3 regions of the Variovorax sp. efr-133-TYG-130 genome follow, and region 2 is predicted to be linked to each of the others. Evidence: predicted binding sites of a transcription regulator. Region 2 holds the regulator's gene; each other region holds the start of a gene.
What was found. The regulator sigma-54, encoded in region 2, starts transcription at its own class of promoters, with help from an activator protein. The targets are predictions, from matches to a motif close to TGGCANGNAANCTGCTTT.

Region 1: the regulator sigma-54 is predicted to act here: its motif matches at 1,980-1,997, upstream of QRN67_RS10420 (TorF family putative porin).
Region 3: the regulator sigma-54 is predicted to act here: its motif matches at 3,417-3,434, upstream of QRN67_RS18460 (ammonium transporter).

What each region holds. Positions count from the first base shown of each region.
Region 1 is NZ_JARVTD010000008.1:90,591-96,089, forward strand. It holds gene QRN67_RS10410 (serine/threonine protein kinase) at 1-253, shown strand, start outside; gene QRN67_RS10415 (YifB family Mg chelatase-like AAA ATPase) at 279-1,823, opposite strand; gene QRN67_RS10420 (TorF family putative porin) at 2,040-2,906, shown strand; gene glnK (P-II family nitrogen regulator) at 2,974-3,312, shown strand; gene QRN67_RS10430 (ammonium transporter) at 3,342-4,778, shown strand; gene QRN67_RS10435 (SMP-30/gluconolactonase/LRE family protein) at 4,964-5,499, shown strand, end outside.
Region 2 is NZ_JARVTD010000007.1:34,998-40,496, reverse strand. It holds gene QRN67_RS08720 (SPOR domain-containing protein) at 1-175, shown strand, start outside; gene QRN67_RS08715 (thiol:disulfide interchange protein DsbA/DsbL) at 325-972, shown strand; gene lptA (lipopolysaccharide transport periplasmic protein LptA) at 1,097-1,798, shown strand; gene lptB (LPS export ABC transporter ATP-binding protein) at 1,795-2,589, shown strand; gene QRN67_RS08700 (RNA polymerase factor sigma-54) at 2,610-4,217, shown strand; gene QRN67_RS08695 (phospholipase D family protein) at 4,228-5,499, shown strand, end outside.
Region 3 is NZ_JARVTD010000020.1:15,465-20,963, reverse strand. It holds gene QRN67_RS18480 (DUF4139 domain-containing protein) at 1-520, opposite strand, end outside; gene QRN67_RS18475 (PaaI family thioesterase) at 717-1,142, shown strand; gene QRN67_RS18470 (acyltransferase family protein) at 1,072-2,295, opposite strand; gene QRN67_RS18465 (LytTR family DNA-binding domain-containing protein) at 2,450-3,352, shown strand; gene QRN67_RS18460 (ammonium transporter) at 3,505-4,707, shown strand; gene QRN67_RS18455 (Fic family protein) at 4,738-5,499, shown strand, end outside.

The DNA of each region.
Region 1 (5,499 bases), on a different contig from region 2:
CACGGTGCCGGCCGCGCCCGACGCGACCGCCGCCGCACCGGGCATGGGCCGCGTGGTGCTCAACATCCGCCCCTGGGGCCAGGTCTTCGTCGACGGCGCCGACCGCGGCGTGAGCCCGCCGCTCAAGTCGCTGCCGCTGCGTCCCGGCATCTACAACATCGAGGTGCGCAACGGCGACCTCGAGGTGTATCGGCAACGGGTGACAGTGCAGGACAGCAAGTCGGCGCCCGTGGTGAGTCACGAGTTCAAGTAGCGGGCTGCAGCTGCCTCCGGATTCTTCAGGCGCTGCCCCGCAGCGCCCGCCGGTACTGCACCGCCTCCGCCAGATGCTCCACCTGCACCGCCTGCGCCGACCCCAGGTCCGCGATCGTGCGTGCCACCTTCAGCGCGCGGTGCGTGCTGCGCGCGGACCATCCCAGCTTGGCCGCCGCGTTGAACATGAACTTGCGGGCCGCATCGTCGAGGCCGGCGTGCTGGTCGATCGCGCTGCCCTGCAGTGACTGGTTGGCGTACCCCTGGCGCTGCATTGCACGTTCGCGCGCGGCGATCACCCGGCCGCGGATGCTCTCCGTCGATTCGCCGGGGGGCGCGTCTAGAAGTTGCTGCGCCGATACCGCGGGCACCTCGATGTGCAGGTCGATGCGGTCGAGCAGCGGGCCGCTGAGCTTGCCCTGGTAGCGCGAGATCTGGTCGGGCGTGCAGCGGCAGGCTTTTGAGGCGGAACCCAGGTAGCCGCAAGGGCAGGGGTTCATCGCGGCGATCAACTGGAATCTGGCCGGGAATTCGGCACTCCGGGCGGCGCGGGCAATGGTGATGGTGCCGGTTTCCAGCGGCTCCCGCAGCGCCTCCAGCGCCGAGCGGGCGAATTCCGGAAACTCGTCCAGGAAGAGAACGCCGTGGTGCGCGCGCGAGATCTCTCCGGGCCGGGGCGGAGAACCGCCACCTACGAGTGCCACCGCGCTGGAGGTGTGATGCGGCGCAGACGTGGGCCGAAGCATCCAGCGCTCCGTCGCGAAGCGGCCGCCCAGGCTGGCCACCGCCGCGCTCTCCAGCGCCTCCTCGATGCTCATGGCCGGCAGCAGCCCCGCGAAGCGCTGCGCGAGCATCGACTTGCCCGATCCCGGCTCGCCCATCATCAGCAGGCTGTGGCCGCCGGCCGCGGCGATTTCCAGCGCGCGCTTGGCGCCCGCGTGCCCCTTGACGTCGGCCAGGTCGGCGTAGCGCGGTGCGCTGGCGCCGGGCGCCGCACGGATCCGCGCCCAGCCGTCGGGCGGCGGATCGGGCCATTGCGAGGCGGCCTCGGTGTCGACCACGAACTGCCGCACCACATCCAGCAGATGCCGTGCGCCATAGACCTCGCCGTCGGGCACCAGAGCGGCCTCGTGCGCACTGTCCAGGGGCAGCACCAGCCGCGTCGCCACGCCGCGCGTGTGCAGGGCCAGCGCCATGGCCAGAGCGCCGCGCACCGGCCTCAGCTCGCCCGAGAGCGACAGTTCGCCCGCGAACTCGTGTCCGGCCAGCCTGGCGCCGTCGATCTGCCCGCTGGCCGCGAGGATGCCCAGCGCGATGGGCAGGTCGAAGCGCCCGGAGTCCTTGGGCAGGTCCGCGGGGGCCAGGTTCACCACTATCTTCTTGTTGTTGGGGTATTCGAGCCCCGCGTTCTGGATGGCCGAGCGCACGCGTTCGCGGGCTTCCTTGACCTCGGTTTCCGCCAGGCCGACCAGCGTGAAGCTGGGCAGGCCGTTGGCCAGATGCACCTCGACCGTGACACTGGCCGCTTCCAGCCCCAGCAAGGCTCGCCCCTGCACCAAAGACAAACTCATTTTTCTCCCTGTCCCCAAGATGGTGCGTCCATCTGTGGTGTGTCCGCGGTGGTGCGAACCTGTTGAAAGCCGCAACCGCTCGAAACAAGCGTTGTAACGATTTCGCTCACAACACGACGCGGGCGAGTCGCATGGGGCACAGGTATTTGTGCAGTTTGGCACGCTCCCTGCTTTGAGCCTCTCAGGTCCAACAACACACTTGCGAGGAGTTTCCCGATGACGCACCGTACCGCCGCCAAGGCGATGATCGTTCTGGCCGCTGCATTGACCGCTTCGGGCGCAGCCCTGGCCCAGGCGACGACCGATGCCCCGGCCGCCGCGCCCGCCCCGGATTTCACGGGCAACGTCTCGCTGACCACGAACTACAAGTTTCGCGGCCAGGACCAGGACATGATCGGCAAGAACGACTACGCCAAGACCAAGGGCTTCAAGCCCGCGATCCAGGGCGGCTTCGACTACGCCTTCGGCAGCAGCGGCTTCTACGTGGGCAACTGGAACTCCAGCGTCAACTGGCAGAAGGGCAACAGCATCGAGAGCGACATCTACGGCGGCTACAAGTTCAAGGCCGGCCCGCTCGACATGGACGTGGGTGCGCTCACCTACATCTACCCGGGCAACTCGGCGGGCAACACCACCGAGCTGTACGTCGGCGCGACCTATGCCAACGAAACCTTCGGTTCGTTCACCGCCAAGTACTCGCACACCGTGTCGAAGGACTACTTCGGCTACGCCGGCAACAAGGCCGGCTCGGGCCTGAAGGGCACCAACACCGGCTACCTGAACCTGTCGTACAGCAAGGAAATCGTGCCCAAGGTCACGCTGAAGGCGGCCGTGGGCTACACCAACATGTCCAGCGACATCCGCAGCCTGGGCTACAAGAGCTACGTGGACTACAACGTGGGCGCGAGCTACGACTTCGGCAACGGCCTGTCGCTGACCGGCTCGGTGCAGGGCGCCAACAAGAAGAGCTCGTACCTCGCGGTGTCCAACCCGGGCATCGACCTCGGCTTCGGCCCCATCGGCCAGACCACCTACTCGCCGAACAAGGCGCGCTTCATCCTCACGCTGACGAAGACGCTGTAAGCAGCAGAACAACGAGATGCGGCCCAAGCTGCCGCATCGTTTCATTTCCATCCAAAGGAGAAAACTCATGAAGCTGGTCACAGCCATCATCAAACCGTTCAAGCTCGACGAGGTGCGCGAAGCACTGTCGGCCATCGGCGTGCAGGGGATCACCGTCACCGAGGTGAAGGGCTTCGGACGCCAGAAGGGCCACACCGAGCTCTACCGCGGCGCGGAGTACGTGGTCGACTTCCTGCCCAAGGTGAAGATCGAGGCGGCCGTCTCCGACGACCTCGTGGATCGCGTGATCGAAGCCGTCGAAGGCGCCGCCCGTACCGGCAAGATCGGCGACGGCAAGATTTTTGTCTACAACCTCGAGCAGGTCGTTCGCATCCGCACCGGCGAAACGGGCCGCGAAGCCCTCTGATCGAGTCCTGGCCCGAAAGAACAACGATTATGAAAAAACTGCTTGTCTCTCTTGCGCTCGGCTTGAGCGTGCTTGCCGCCGGTACTTCCGGCTTCGCACAGACCCCGGCAGCGCCTGCTGCCGAGGCACCGGCCGCAACGGCTCCCGCAGCGGCAGCGCCCGCCGCGGCGGCTCCGGCCGATGCAGCCGCGGCACCCGCCGCAGCGGCGCCCGCGGCCGCACCCGCCGCTGCCCCGGCTCCGAAGATCGACTCCGGCGACACCGCCTGGATGCTGACTTCGACCCTCCTCGTGATCCTGATGACCATCCCCGGCCTCGCGCTGTTCTACGGCGGCCTGGGCCGTTCGAAGAACATGCTGTCGGTGCTGATGCAGGTCTTCGTGATCTTCTCGCTCATCAGCATCCTGTGGGCCGTCTACGGCTACAGCCTGGCCTTCTCGGGTGACGGCAACTTCTTCGGAGGATTCGACAAGATCTTCATGAAGGGCATCACGCAGGAAACCTTCGGTGCGCTGACCACCATTCCCGAGTACGTGTTCGTCGCCTTCCAGGGCACGTTCGCGGCCATCACCGTGGCGCTGATCGTCGGCGCCTTCGCGGAGCGCGCCAAGTTCTCGGCCGTGCTGCTGTTCTCGGTGCTGTGGTTCACCTTCAGCTACGTGCCGATCGCCCACATCGTTTGGGGCGGCGGCCTGCTGGGCAAGGACGGCGCGCTGGACTTCGCCGGCGGCACCGTGGTGCACATCAACGCCGGTGTGGCCGGTCTCGTGGGTGCCTACATGGTCGGCAAGCGCGTCGGCTACGGCAAGGAAGCGTTCACGCCTCACTCGCTCACGCTCACCATGGTCGGCGCTTCGCTGCTGTGGGTCGGCTGGTTCGGCTTCAACGCCGGCTCGGCTGGTGCCGCCAACGCCCTGGCCGGCCTGGCCTTCATCAACACGGTGCTCGCCACCGCTGCCGCCGCGCTGTCGTGGATCCTGGGCGAGAGCCTGCACAAGGGCAAGGCCTCGATGCTGGGTGCAGCATCCGGTGCCGTCGCCGGCCTCGTGGCCGTCACGCCCGCCGCCGGTTTCGTCGGCCCGATGGGTTCGATCGTGCTGGGCCTGCTGGCCGGCCTGGTCTGCCTGTGGGGCGTGGGCGGCCTGAAGCGCATGCTGGGTGCGGACGACGCGTTCGACGTGTTCGGCGTGCATGGCGTGGGCGGTATCCTGGGTGCCATCCTGACCGGCGTGTTCGCGGCCAAGGGCCTCGGCGGCACCGGCGGCGCGACGCCCGACACCTTCTCGATGGGCGCGCAAGTCTGGATCCAGATCAAGAGCGTGGCGCTCACGGTCGTGTGGTCCGGCGTGGTGGCCTTCATCGCCTACAAGATCGCCGACCTGACCCTCGGCCTGCGTGTGTCGGAAGAAGAAGAGCGCGAAGGCCTCGACATTTCTTCCCACGGCGAAACCGCATACAACAGGTAAACCGAAGCCCCCTTGCAGGGGGGCAGCACCTGCGGCCCGGCGAAGCCGGTTCCGCGGTGGTCTTGAATTGAAGAACGAGTTTTTCAAGCGAGGTCTCCTTTGGATGTTCAGCCCGCAAGCGCTCCGGCGCCGGCGGGCTTTTTTTTGCCCGCCTGCGCAATGGGCGGGAGCACAATCGGCCCACCATGTGGACCTCCATCGAAGACAGTCTCTGCGAGCTCGGCGAATCGCCGTTCTGGCACCCCCAGGAACGATCGCTCTACTGGCTCGACATTCCCGGCCGCGCCGTGCTGCGAACGCGCGGCGACATCGGCACGCCGGGTGCCACGGTCGAGCGCTGGGCCCTGCCCACCGAGCCCGGCTGCATGGCGCCGGCGCGGCGCGGCGGCCTCGTCATTGCGCTGCGCGACGGCATCTACCGCGCGCGCGAATGGGGCGGCGAGCTGGCCGCGATGGCGCGCGTGGAGCACGACGTGCGCACCATGCGCTTCAACGACGGCAAGTGCGACGCGCTGGGCCGCTTCTGGGGCGGCTCGCTCAACGAGGCCAAGGACCGGCCCAACGCCGCGCTCTACTGCCTCGACGCGCGCAGCGACACCGGCATCTCGCCCACCATCACGCAGATGGCCAACCAGGCCACCACCGCCAACGGCCTCGCCTTCTCGCCCGACGCCCGCACGCTCTACTGGGCGGACACCGCGGCGCACGTGGTGCATGCATG
Region 2 (5,499 bases):
CGCCAAGCTGTCGCTGATGGGCGTCGAGGCCAAGGTCACCGAGCGCGAGCAGGCGGGCCGCACCGTCTACCGCGTGCGGGCCGGCCCCTTCAACAAGAAGGAAGACGCCGACCGGCTCAAGGAGCGCCTGGACGGCGGCGGTCTCGATTCAGCGCTCGTGCGGGTGCAGCGCTGAAGCCGTGGCGATCGATTGCCACCAATAGCCCTTAAGCTTCGCCGCGCGGTATCTGCCGCCACCATTCATCGCCTTGGGCGCGCCGCGGGCGGGGGAACTCCCCGCCGCGTGCCGGCTCAGTCTGCCGTACCAACTGGAGAACCCTTTCAATGAAACGTCGTGACTTTTCGCTGGCCGCCACCTCGCTCGGGCTGCTGTCCCTGGCCGCCAACCCGGCCCATGCCCAGGCGCGTGCGCCCAAGGCCGGCACCGAGTACCTGGTGCTCGACAAGCGCGTGCCCGTCGACGCGCCGGCCGGCAAGGTCGAAGTGGTCGAGTTCTTCTCGTACAACTGCCCCCATTGCAACGACTTCGAGCCGTCGCTCGAAGCCTGGGTCAAGTCGGCCCCCAAGGAAGTGGCCTTCCGCCGCATCCCGGTGCCTTTCGTGGGCAACGACGTCGAAGCCAAGCAGCGCCTGTACTACACGCTCGAGGCCATGGGCAAGGTCGACGAATACCAGCCGAAGGTGTTCAACGCGATCCACGCACAGCGCCAGAACGTGAACGGCGACGCCAACATCATTGCCTGGGCCGCCGCCAACGGCCTCGACGCCGCGAAGTTCAAGGAACTGTTCACCTCGTTCGGCGTGGCCAGCAAGGCCAAGCGGGCTTCGCAGATGACCGACGCCTACAAGGTGGCCGGGGTGCCGGCGATGGCCGTGGCCGGCCGCTGGTACGTGGACGGCGAAACCGCCGGCAGCATGACCAAGGTGCTGCAGGTCGTGAACTACCTCGTGGGCGAAGCCAAGAAGGGCTGACACGGGCTTTGCGCACCTCGTGGCGCCGCGCCTCATCCCCGGCCCGCTTCGGCGGGCTTTTTCATCTGTGCGTGCGGGTTGTCGCAATCAGCCGCATACAATGCCGAGCAAGTTTCGTGCCTCTATGACATTGCATTCTTACTCCACCACTCCCTTCCTGCGTCGCGGCGGCCGCCTGGCCGCCGCCGCGTTGCTGCTGGCCGGCCTTGCCTCGGGCGCCCTGGCCGAGACCGCCGACCGCAGCAAGCCGATGAACATCGAGTCGGATGCCATGCGCTACGACGACCTCAAGCAGACCAGCGTGTTCACGGGCAACGTGCTGGTAACAAAAGGCACGATCATCATCCGCGGCGCGCGGCTCGATGTCCGCCAGGACGCCGAGGGCTACCAGTACGGCGTGGTCACGGCGGCACCCGGCAAGCGGGCCTATTACAAGCAGAAGCGCAACGCCCCCGACGAGTGGATCGAGGGCGAGTCCGAAGTCATCGAGTACGACAGCCGTGCCGACAACGTCAAGTTCATCCGCAACGCGGAAATGCGCCGCCTGCTCGGTTCCACGCCGAACGACGTGAGCACCGGCGCCCTGATCGTCTACGACCAGAGCAACGACACCTACACGGTCAACGGTTCCACCGTGCCGCCGAACACCGCGGTCAACGCGTCGTCCCCGAGCGGCCGCGTCAAGACCATCCTGACACCCAAGGCCGCCACGGCGCCCGCGCCCGGCGCACCGGCCGGAGCCAAGCCGGCAGCGTCCACGCCCGCGCCCGGCACGGGCCTGCGCTCGACCACCACGCTCGGTGGCGATGGAGAAACCCGCAAGTGATCGAAACCGCTGGAACCCAGGAAGCCAACGGCGCACCGGGCAGCCGCCTGGTGGCGCGCGGCCTGAAGAAGAGCTACGGCAGCCGCACGGTCGTGAAGGACGTCTCGCTCGACGTGCAGAAGGGTGAAGTCGTCGGGCTGCTCGGCCCCAACGGCGCCGGCAAGACCACCTCGTTCTACATGATCGTCGGGCTGGTGCGCGCCGACGCGGGCGACATCACCATCGACGGCGAGCCCATCGCCCACATGCCCATCCACCGCCGCGCGCGCATGGGCCTGAGCTACCTGCCGCAGGAAGCCTCGATCTTCCGCAAGCTCACGGTGGAGGAAAACGTGCGCGCCGTGCTCGAACTGCAGCACGAGCCCGACGCGAGCGGCAAGCTCGCGCCGCTGTCCAAGCAGCACATTGAAGAGCGCCTGTCCGAACTGCTGGCCGACCTGCGCGTCGACCACCTGCGCGATTCGCCGGCGCTGGCGCTGTCGGGCGGCGAGCGACGCCGCGTCGAGATCGCACGCGCCCTGGCCACCCAGCCGCGCTTCATCCTGCTGGACGAGCCCTTCGCCGGCATCGACCCGATCGCCGTCATCGAAATCCAGCGGATCATCAGCTTCCTGAAGGAGCGCGGCATCGGCGTGCTCATCACCGACCACAACGTGCGCGAAACGCTGGGCATCTGCGATCACGCGTTCATCATCAGCGACGGGCATGTGCTGGCACAAGGTACGCCCTCGGAGATCGTCGACAACGCCGAGGTACGCAGGGTGTACCTGGGCGAACACTTCCGCATGTAAGGAAGGGTCGGGTTCTCCACATGAAGCAAGGGCTGTCCCTTCGCGTCTCGCAGCACTTGGCGTTGACGCCCCAACTGCAGCAGTCGATCAGGCTGCTCCAACTCTCCACGCTCGAACTGAGCCAGGAAGTGGAGCAGATGCTCGACGAGAACCCCTTCCTCGAGCGCACCGCGGAAGAAGCGGCGCGCGAGGAGTTCGGGCTCGACACCGCCGACGCGCCCGCGGCGCGCGATGACGGCAGTGACGGCGGCGACGGCGAGAGCGACTTCACCCCGCCGCCTGCCAGCACCTCCACCGCCTCGACCGAGACCGCCACCACCACCACGGCCGACTCCGACGGCCCCGCCGCCGAGATCGCCGAGCGCGAGCCCGACTGGGAAGGCGACGGCACCGTCGACATGGCGCCCGACGACAGCGAGTGGGGCAGCGACGCTCCCGCGCGCCAGAACAACCTGGGCGACGACGAACGCGCCGACGCCACCGAACTCGCGCGCAGCCAGGAATCGCTGCAGTCGTTCCTGCACCGCCAGGCGCTGAGCCTGCGCCTGAGCGAGAACGACAGCGCCGCGCTGCGTTTCCTGATCGAGTCGCTCAACGACGACGGCTACCTCGAAGACTCCCTGCCCGCGCTGGCCTCGGGCCTGGCCGGCGACGACAACGACCAGTTCGACGACCTGGTGCACCACTTCCAGGTGGCGCTCGGCCTGCTGCAGAGCCTGGAGCCGGTGGGCGTTGGCGCGCGCGACCTCGGCGAATGCCTGAGCATCCAGCTGCGCGCGCTGGCTGCCGAGGACGACGACGAGGACGAAGAGCAGGCACAGGTCTACAAGACCGCGATCGCCATCTGCAAGCAGCCGATGGAGCTGCTCGCGCGGCGCGACTTCAAGCGCCTGGCCACGCTCACCCGCAGCAGCGAAGAGCTGGTGCGCTCGGCGCTGCAGGTCATTGCGCGGCTGGAGCCCAAGCCGGGGCGCCGTTTCGTCGACGTCGAGCGCAACATCGTCATTCCCGACGTGATCGTCACCAAGACCGGACGCGGCACCAACGTCAAGTTCCGCGTCATGCTGAATCCCGAGGTCATGCCGCGCCTGCGCGTGCACGACATCTATGCCGGTGCGCTCAAGTCGCACAAGGGCGAGGGCAGCCAGGCGCTTTCGCAGCGGCTGCAGGAGGCGCGCTGGTTCATCAAGAACATCCAGCAGCGCTTCGACACCATCCTGCGCGTGAGCAACGCCATCGTCGAGCGCCAGAAGAGCTACTTCGTGCACGGCGAGCTGGCCATGCGCCCGCTGGTGCTGCGCGAAATTGCGGACGAACTGGGCCTGCACGAATCCACCATCTCGCGCGTGACCACCGCCAAGTACATGGCCACGCCGTTCGGCACGGTCGAGCTGAAGTATTTCTTCGGCTCGGCGCTGGGCACCGAGACCGGCGGCAACGCGTCGAGCACGGCGGTGCGCGCGCTGATCAAGCAGTTCGTGAGCTCCGAGAGCATCAAGAAGCCGCTGTCGGACAGCCAGATCTCCGAGATGCTGAAGGAGCAGGGCATCGAGTGCGCGCGCCGCACCGTGGCCAAGTACCGCGAGGCCTTGCGCATTGCGCCCGCCAATCTGCGCAAGGCCCTGTAGAAAGCCTTCGATGAGCCGTCTCCCGATGTCGCGCTGGGGCCATTGGGTGATCGCTTTGCTGGCCGTGCTGCTGTTCAGCGGCTGCGCCACCCTGCCCGACGAGGCGCCGCGCCCGCCCACCAAGGCCATGGCCGTGTCGGCCGACACCGCGCTCGGCAAGCTCGCGATGGCGGCCCAGCCCGACCCCGACCTGAGCGGCTTTCGCCTGATGCCCGGCGGCGACTTCGCCTTCGCCACCCGCATAGAGCTCGCGCGCCGCGCCCAGCGCACGCTGGACGTGCAGTACTACCAGATCGAGAACGACGAGACCGGCCGCTACCTGCTGCGCACCCTGCGCGACGCCGCCCTGCGCGGCGTGCGCGTGCGGGTGCTCATGGACGACCTCTACACCTCCGGCGAAGACGAACTGCTGCTCGGCTTTGCCGCTACGCCGAATGTGGAGCTGCGGCTGTTCAACCCGTTCCCGGCCGGGCGCAGCAGCCTGGTCAGGCGCTTCGCGGCTTCGCTGTTCGACTTCAGCCGCGTGAACCGCCGCATGCACAACAAGCTGTTCATCGCCGACGGCGCGATGGCGGTGGCGGGCGGGCGCAACATCGGCAACCAGTACTTCACGCGCACGGCGGGCGAGAACTTTCTAGACCTCGACACCTTCGTGACCGGCGCGCTCATTCCCCGGCTCGGCAGCCTGTTCGACCAATACTGGAACAGCACTTATGTGCGCCCCGTGCAGTCGGTGGTGGCGAGCAACCTTTCGCGCGAGGAACTGCAGCGCCGCTTCGACGCCGCCACCGGCGCCGACACCACCCCGCCGCCGCCGCCGCCCGCGCCCAACGACCTGCTGGGCTACAGCCCGATCGCCGACGACCTGAACGCCGGCAGGCTGGGCCTGATCTGGACCCTGGCCGAGGCCTATGCCGACTCGCCCGACCGCGTGATCGGCAAGACCGCGTCGTACGGCGGCGTGCCGCTGCTAGACGTCGACAGCGTGCGCTACAACGTGGTCGAGCAGATGCGCCGCGCGCGCGCCGAGGTCACCATCGTCTCGCCCTACCTGATACCGGGCGCCACGGGGCTCGAGGTGATGCGCGAGATCCGCGGGCGCGGCGTGAAGATCAGCGTGGTCACCAATTCGCTGGCAGCCACCGACGAGCCGCTGGTGCACACCGCCTACCGCCGCTACCGGCCCGACATGCTCAAGCTCGGCGCCGACCTGTACGAGCTGAGCTCCACGCGCACCCGGCGCAGCGTGCGGCTGGGGCTTTTCGGCACCACGGTCGGGCGG
Region 3 (5,499 bases), on a different contig from region 2:
GCCCGGTGCGGCGCATCGCCTCGGTCATGGCGACGAGGTTGCGCGCATCCATGGGTGCGCGGGCCCCCTGGGGCGCATCGCCGGCGCTGCCGGCCAGGCCCTTGAGGTAGCCGTTGACCATGCCGAGCGCATCGCTCTCGGCCTGCAGCGCGGCCTTCTGGTCCTCGAGTTCGCGGATGCGGCCGTCGAGCGCGCTGCTCGCGCACTGCGCGGAAAGCTCGCGCGCCTCGCCGAGCACCGAGGTCTCGCCGACGCGCACCGATGCGTCGGCCGACACCTGCAGGCTCTGCACGTCCAGCCCGGCGGGCAGGCAGGCGAAGGTAACCGAACGGCTGCCGGCCGCCACCCGCGCCACGCGATCGATGGTGGCGCTGCCGGGATAGACCTTGACCTGGGTGATGCGCGAGCCGGAAAAGCCGGCCGGCTGCGTGGCGGCTTGCCCCTGCGCGCTGAGACTCAGCACCAGCAGGACGGCGGCGCCGGCGGTGGCGCGAAGGAAGACGGAGGTCGATGCTTTCATGGGATGCCTTCGAAGAAAGTGGGACAGACCCCCACTGCTACGGACGGGCCGCGCGAGCGGGGTTAAGGCATCACAAGAAAATTTTCGGCCGCTGTCGCCAAGGCAACCGCCGGCGCGTGGGCGGTCACGCGCGCGACGACGAATGCGAGGGGCGGTTCGTAGAGTGGCCTGCATCGCTTTCAAGGGACTGCACGCCATGCTCGACACCATCCAGGCCATCAACAAGACCGCCGCCTTCAACCGCTGGGCCGGCTTCGAAGTCACGAGCGCCGCCAACGGCGAGGCCGAGCTGCGCATGGACTTCCGCGAGGAAGACATGGGCCAGTACGCAGGCTTCCTGCATGCGGGGATGATCGGCGCGCTGCTCGACACCGTGAGCGGCTTCGCGGCCGCCAGCGTGGCGGGCCGCGTGCTGGCGTCGCATTTCTCGGTGAACTGCATCTCGCCCGCCGTGGGCCGCGCCTTCGTGGCGCGGGGGCGGGTGGTGAAGGCCGGGCGCAAGCAGGTGTTTGCGGCGGCCGAGCTCTATGCGCAGGGCGAGGGCGATGCCCTCAAGCTCGTGGCGACGGGGAACGCCATTCTGGTTCCGGTGGAAGAGGCTGCCGCGAAGCCGGCCGCCTGAGCTTCAGCCCGAACAGCGGCCGCAGCAAGTTGACGCGGCGGATCAGCCCGTCGGTCAGCGCCCAGCAGCCGAAGATGGTGAGCGCCACCAGCAGCGCGGGCTCTACCACCGGCCCGAGCGCGAGCGGGGCCAGCAGCACCGCGCCGATGATGATCAGCGTCTGGTGCAGCACGTACCACGGGTACACCGACTCGTTGGCCCAGCGCAGCCAGGGCCAGGGCCGGTTCAGGTACCGGTGCCCGTAGCCCAGGATGGCCGAGACAGTCAGCCACAGGTAGAGCACGCGCAGCACGTCCATCGACAGCCCCGAGGGCGGCCCGCTGGTGACGGCGCGCAACGTGAAGAAAACGGCGATCACCGCGAGCGCCAGCGCAAGGGACACCCGGCGCAGCCGCTCCAGTTCCTTCCAGACGCCGGTGTCCACGCCCATCCAGTAGCCGTAGAGGAACATCGTGAAGTAGATGCTGTGCAGGTGGAAGTCGCGCACCAGGTTGTGGGTGGCCGGAAAGCGCGAGGCCAGCAGCATCGTCCACAGCAGCAGCGGCACCGTCGGCAGCAACAGCAGCTTCCAGCCGCGCAGTCCGTTGAAGCCGCGCCGCACCCGCTGCCCGGCGGCGGACTTCCATAGCGGCAGCGTCAGCGCCACGATTGCCGTGTAGGTGAACAGGTAAGGCAGGTACCAGAGGTGGTTCCAGGTGATGCCGAACTCCGCGCCGTCGAAGGCCTGCTTCGGCCACGGCGCGCTCATCGACAGGTAGCGCAGCAGGAAGGCGCCGAAGCCCGGCGCCACCATGCCGTTGGCCACGCCCTGCGCATAGGCCTGGTAGGGCACGATCACCGCCATGCCGAAGGCCAGCGGCAGCATCAGCCGCAGGCCCCGGCTGCGCAGCAGCGCCCAGGTGCCCTGGCCGCGGCTCAGGAAGCCCAGCGACACGCCGGAGATGAGGAACACCAGGTCCATGCGCCAGAGGTTGAGCATGGCCATCGGCCAGCGCAGCCATTCGGCCTCGTGAGGGCTCTTGAGGTGCCAGTGCCAGCCGGCCACGTAGTACATGCCCACGTGATAGAGGATGACGAACAGGAATGCCAGCGCGCGCAGGGCGTCGATGTCGTGGCGGCGATGGTCTGGCGGGATGTCGGCGGCGGTGTGCATCTTGGGGCCTCGAATTTGGAAGGCCGCGATGTTCGGCCGCACGGCCCCGCGGCGGCGCGCCGCCGGGACGGATTGCCCCCGCTTTGTGACGAGCGGTGGCCCCCAGGGACGAAATTCGCCGGCCCCAGGGGGCGATTTCGCGAGAATTCCGGGCATGGGCGATCCACGCAAGAACCTCTACGAACGCTACGAGCCGATCCGCCGCTATGTCGAGGTGGGCTTCTGGATCGTGCTGATGACGCTGCAGGCCGCGTTCAGCACCCTGGTCGCGATCGCCGATGTCGGCAATCGCGCGGTGCCGCATGCCCGCTGGGAAGTCGTCACCTGGGAGGTGTCGAGCCACTTCGTGCTGTTGCTGCTGGTGCCGGCACTGGTGGCCATCGAGCGCTGGCTGGCGCCGCTGGCGAGCAGGCACTGGGTCCGGTTCCTGGCCTGGCACCTGGCGGCCAGCGTGGCGGTCAGCGTGGTCCATGTGGCCGGCATGTTCGGGCTGCGCTCGCTGGTCTATTCGATGGTTGGCGAGCACTACGGCTTTTCCAACTGGACCGCCCAGTGGGGCTATGAGTACCTGAAGGACGTGCGGGGGTACGCCAGCATGATCTTCGGCATCTGGGTCTACCGGCGGTTCCTGCTGCGGCTGCAGGGAGAGGCCCGGGTGCTCGATGCGCCGGAGGAAGGGGCGACAGAGGCGGCGCCCTCCGTGCCGGAGACGGCCCCACCGCCGCCCCCGCGCCCCGAACGATTCCTCGTGCGAAAGCTGCGCCGCGAATTCCTCATCGCCGCCACCGACATCGACTGGCTGCAGGCCGAAGGCAACTACGTGGGCCTGCACGTCAACGGCCACGACTACCTGCTCCGCGCCACGCTCACCGACTTCCTGACCCAACTCGACCCCGACCGCTTCGCGCGCGTGCACCGCAGCCACGCCGTGAACCTGGGCCGCGTCAAGGAAATCGAGCCGCTGGACGGCGGCGACGCCAGGCTGCACATGCACGACGGCACCACGGTGCCCTGCAGCCGCCGCTACCGGGACGCACTGCGCGCCGGCGCGGGCTGATCCGGTGCGTGGCCGGGCTGGGAAAGCCCGTTATTGGTTCTTTCTGCACCATCAGAGAGCTTTCAGGCACTTTTTTTGCTTGCTTATGGCGCCGCTCCGAGCAATTCGGGTGCGTTGCACCAAATCAAAACAAAAAACTGCAAGAAGCTTCAATGAACGCACTCAAACAGGGCGCTGACGCGCTCTTCATCCTTCTCGGCGCGATCATGGTGTTGGCCATGCATGCCGGTTTTGCCTTTCTGGAGCTCGGCACCGTCCGAAAGAAGAACCAGGTCAATGCGCTGGTGAAGATCCTGGTCGACTTCTCGGTGTCGACCATCGTGTACTTCCTGGTGGGCTACGGCGTGGCCTATGGCACGCATTTCTTCGTGAGCGCCATCGAACTGTCGGCAAGAAGCGGCTACGAGTTGGTCAAGTTCTTCTTCCTGCTGACCTTTGCCGCAGCCATTCCGGCCATCATCTCGGGCGGCATCGCGGAGCGCGCCAAGTTCTGGCCGCAGCTCATCGCCACGGCGGTGATCGTCGGCTTCGTCTACCCGCTGTACGAAGGCATCGCGTGGAACAAGCACTTCGGCATCCAGGGCTGGATAGCGTCGCTCACCGGCCACGAGTTCCATGACTTCGCGGGCTCGGTGGTGGTGCATGCCGTGGGCGGCTGGCTCGCGCTGCCGGCCGTGCTGCTGCTGGGCGCGCGGCGCAACCGCTACCGGGGCGACGGCTCGCTGAGCGCACACCCGCCGTCGAACATTCCGTTCCTGGCGCTCGGCGCATGGGTGCTGTGCGTGGGCTGGTTCGGCTTCAACGTGATGAGCGCGCAGAGCATCGACAAGATCTCCGGCCTCGTCGCCGTCAACTCGCTGATGGCGATGGTCGGCGGCACGCTGGTCGCGCTGGCCATGGGCAAGAACGACCCCGGCTTCGTCTACAACGGCCCGCTCGCGGGGCTGGTGGCCATCTGCGCCGGCTCCGACCTGATGCACCCGCTGGGCGCGCTGGTGGTGGGCGGCGTGGCCGGCGCGATCTTCGTCAAGATGTTCACGCTGGTGCAGAACAGATGGAAGATCGACGACGTGCTCGGCGTGTGGCCGCTGCACGGCCTGTGCGGCACCTGGGGCGGCATCGCGGCAGGCATCTTCGGCACGCAGGCGCTGGGCGGCATGGGCGGTGTGAACGTGTGGGCGCAGCTCATTGGCACGCTGCTGGGCGTCGTCTGGGCCGGCCTGGCAGGGTGGGCGGTGTACGGCGCGCTGAAGAAGGCGGTCGGGCTGCGGCTGACGCAGGAAGAGGAATACGACGGGGCGGACCTTTCGATCCACCATATTTCGGCGACGCCGGAGCGTGAAGTGAACTGGTAGTCCCGTCTTGCTGAAGCGTATTGTGAGCAAATGCGCTTCATTTTTGAAGCGTATTTGCCTAAGATGCGCTTCATGTGGATTTGGCAAAACAGGAAATGGCCTCGGTTCGAGGTGGACGCGCATGCTTTGCAGCCCGCGCTGGCCGCGGCGCGGCTGGCACAGGGGCGCATGCTGGGCGTGGCCAGCAACCTTCAACTGGTCGACCTTGCCGAACTTCAGCTCGATGAGTGGACACAAGAGGCCATCGCCACCGCGCAGATCGAGGGCGAGACCCTGCAGGTCAATTCGGTGCGTGCTTCCGCTGCCCGGCGGCTGGGGCTGACGCCCGCAAGCCGCGTCCCTCGGGACGAACGCACCGAAGCCACGCTCGACATCGTCGAAGCGGCCCTTGCGCGCTGGCGCGAACCGCTGTTTGAAGAGGCCCTGTTCGATTGGCATGCAGCCCTGTTTCCGAACGGGCGCAGCGGCATCACGCGCATCGTCACCGGGGGGTACCGTGTGCACGAAGAGCCGATGCAGATCGTCACCCCAAGGCTTGGCAAGCCAGACGTGCTGCACTACGAGGCACCGCCTTCGCGCGAAGTGCCGGGCCTCATGAAGGCGCTGCTCGAATGGTTCGAGGCAGGCCGCGAGCAGCCGATGATGGACGGCATCGTCCGCAGCGCCATTGCGCACCTGTGGTTCGAGACCATCCATCCCTTTGAAGACGGCAACGGCCGCATCGGCCGTGCGCTGAGCGACCTGGCGCTCGCACAGGACCTGCGCAGCAATCAGCGGCTTTTCAGCATGTCG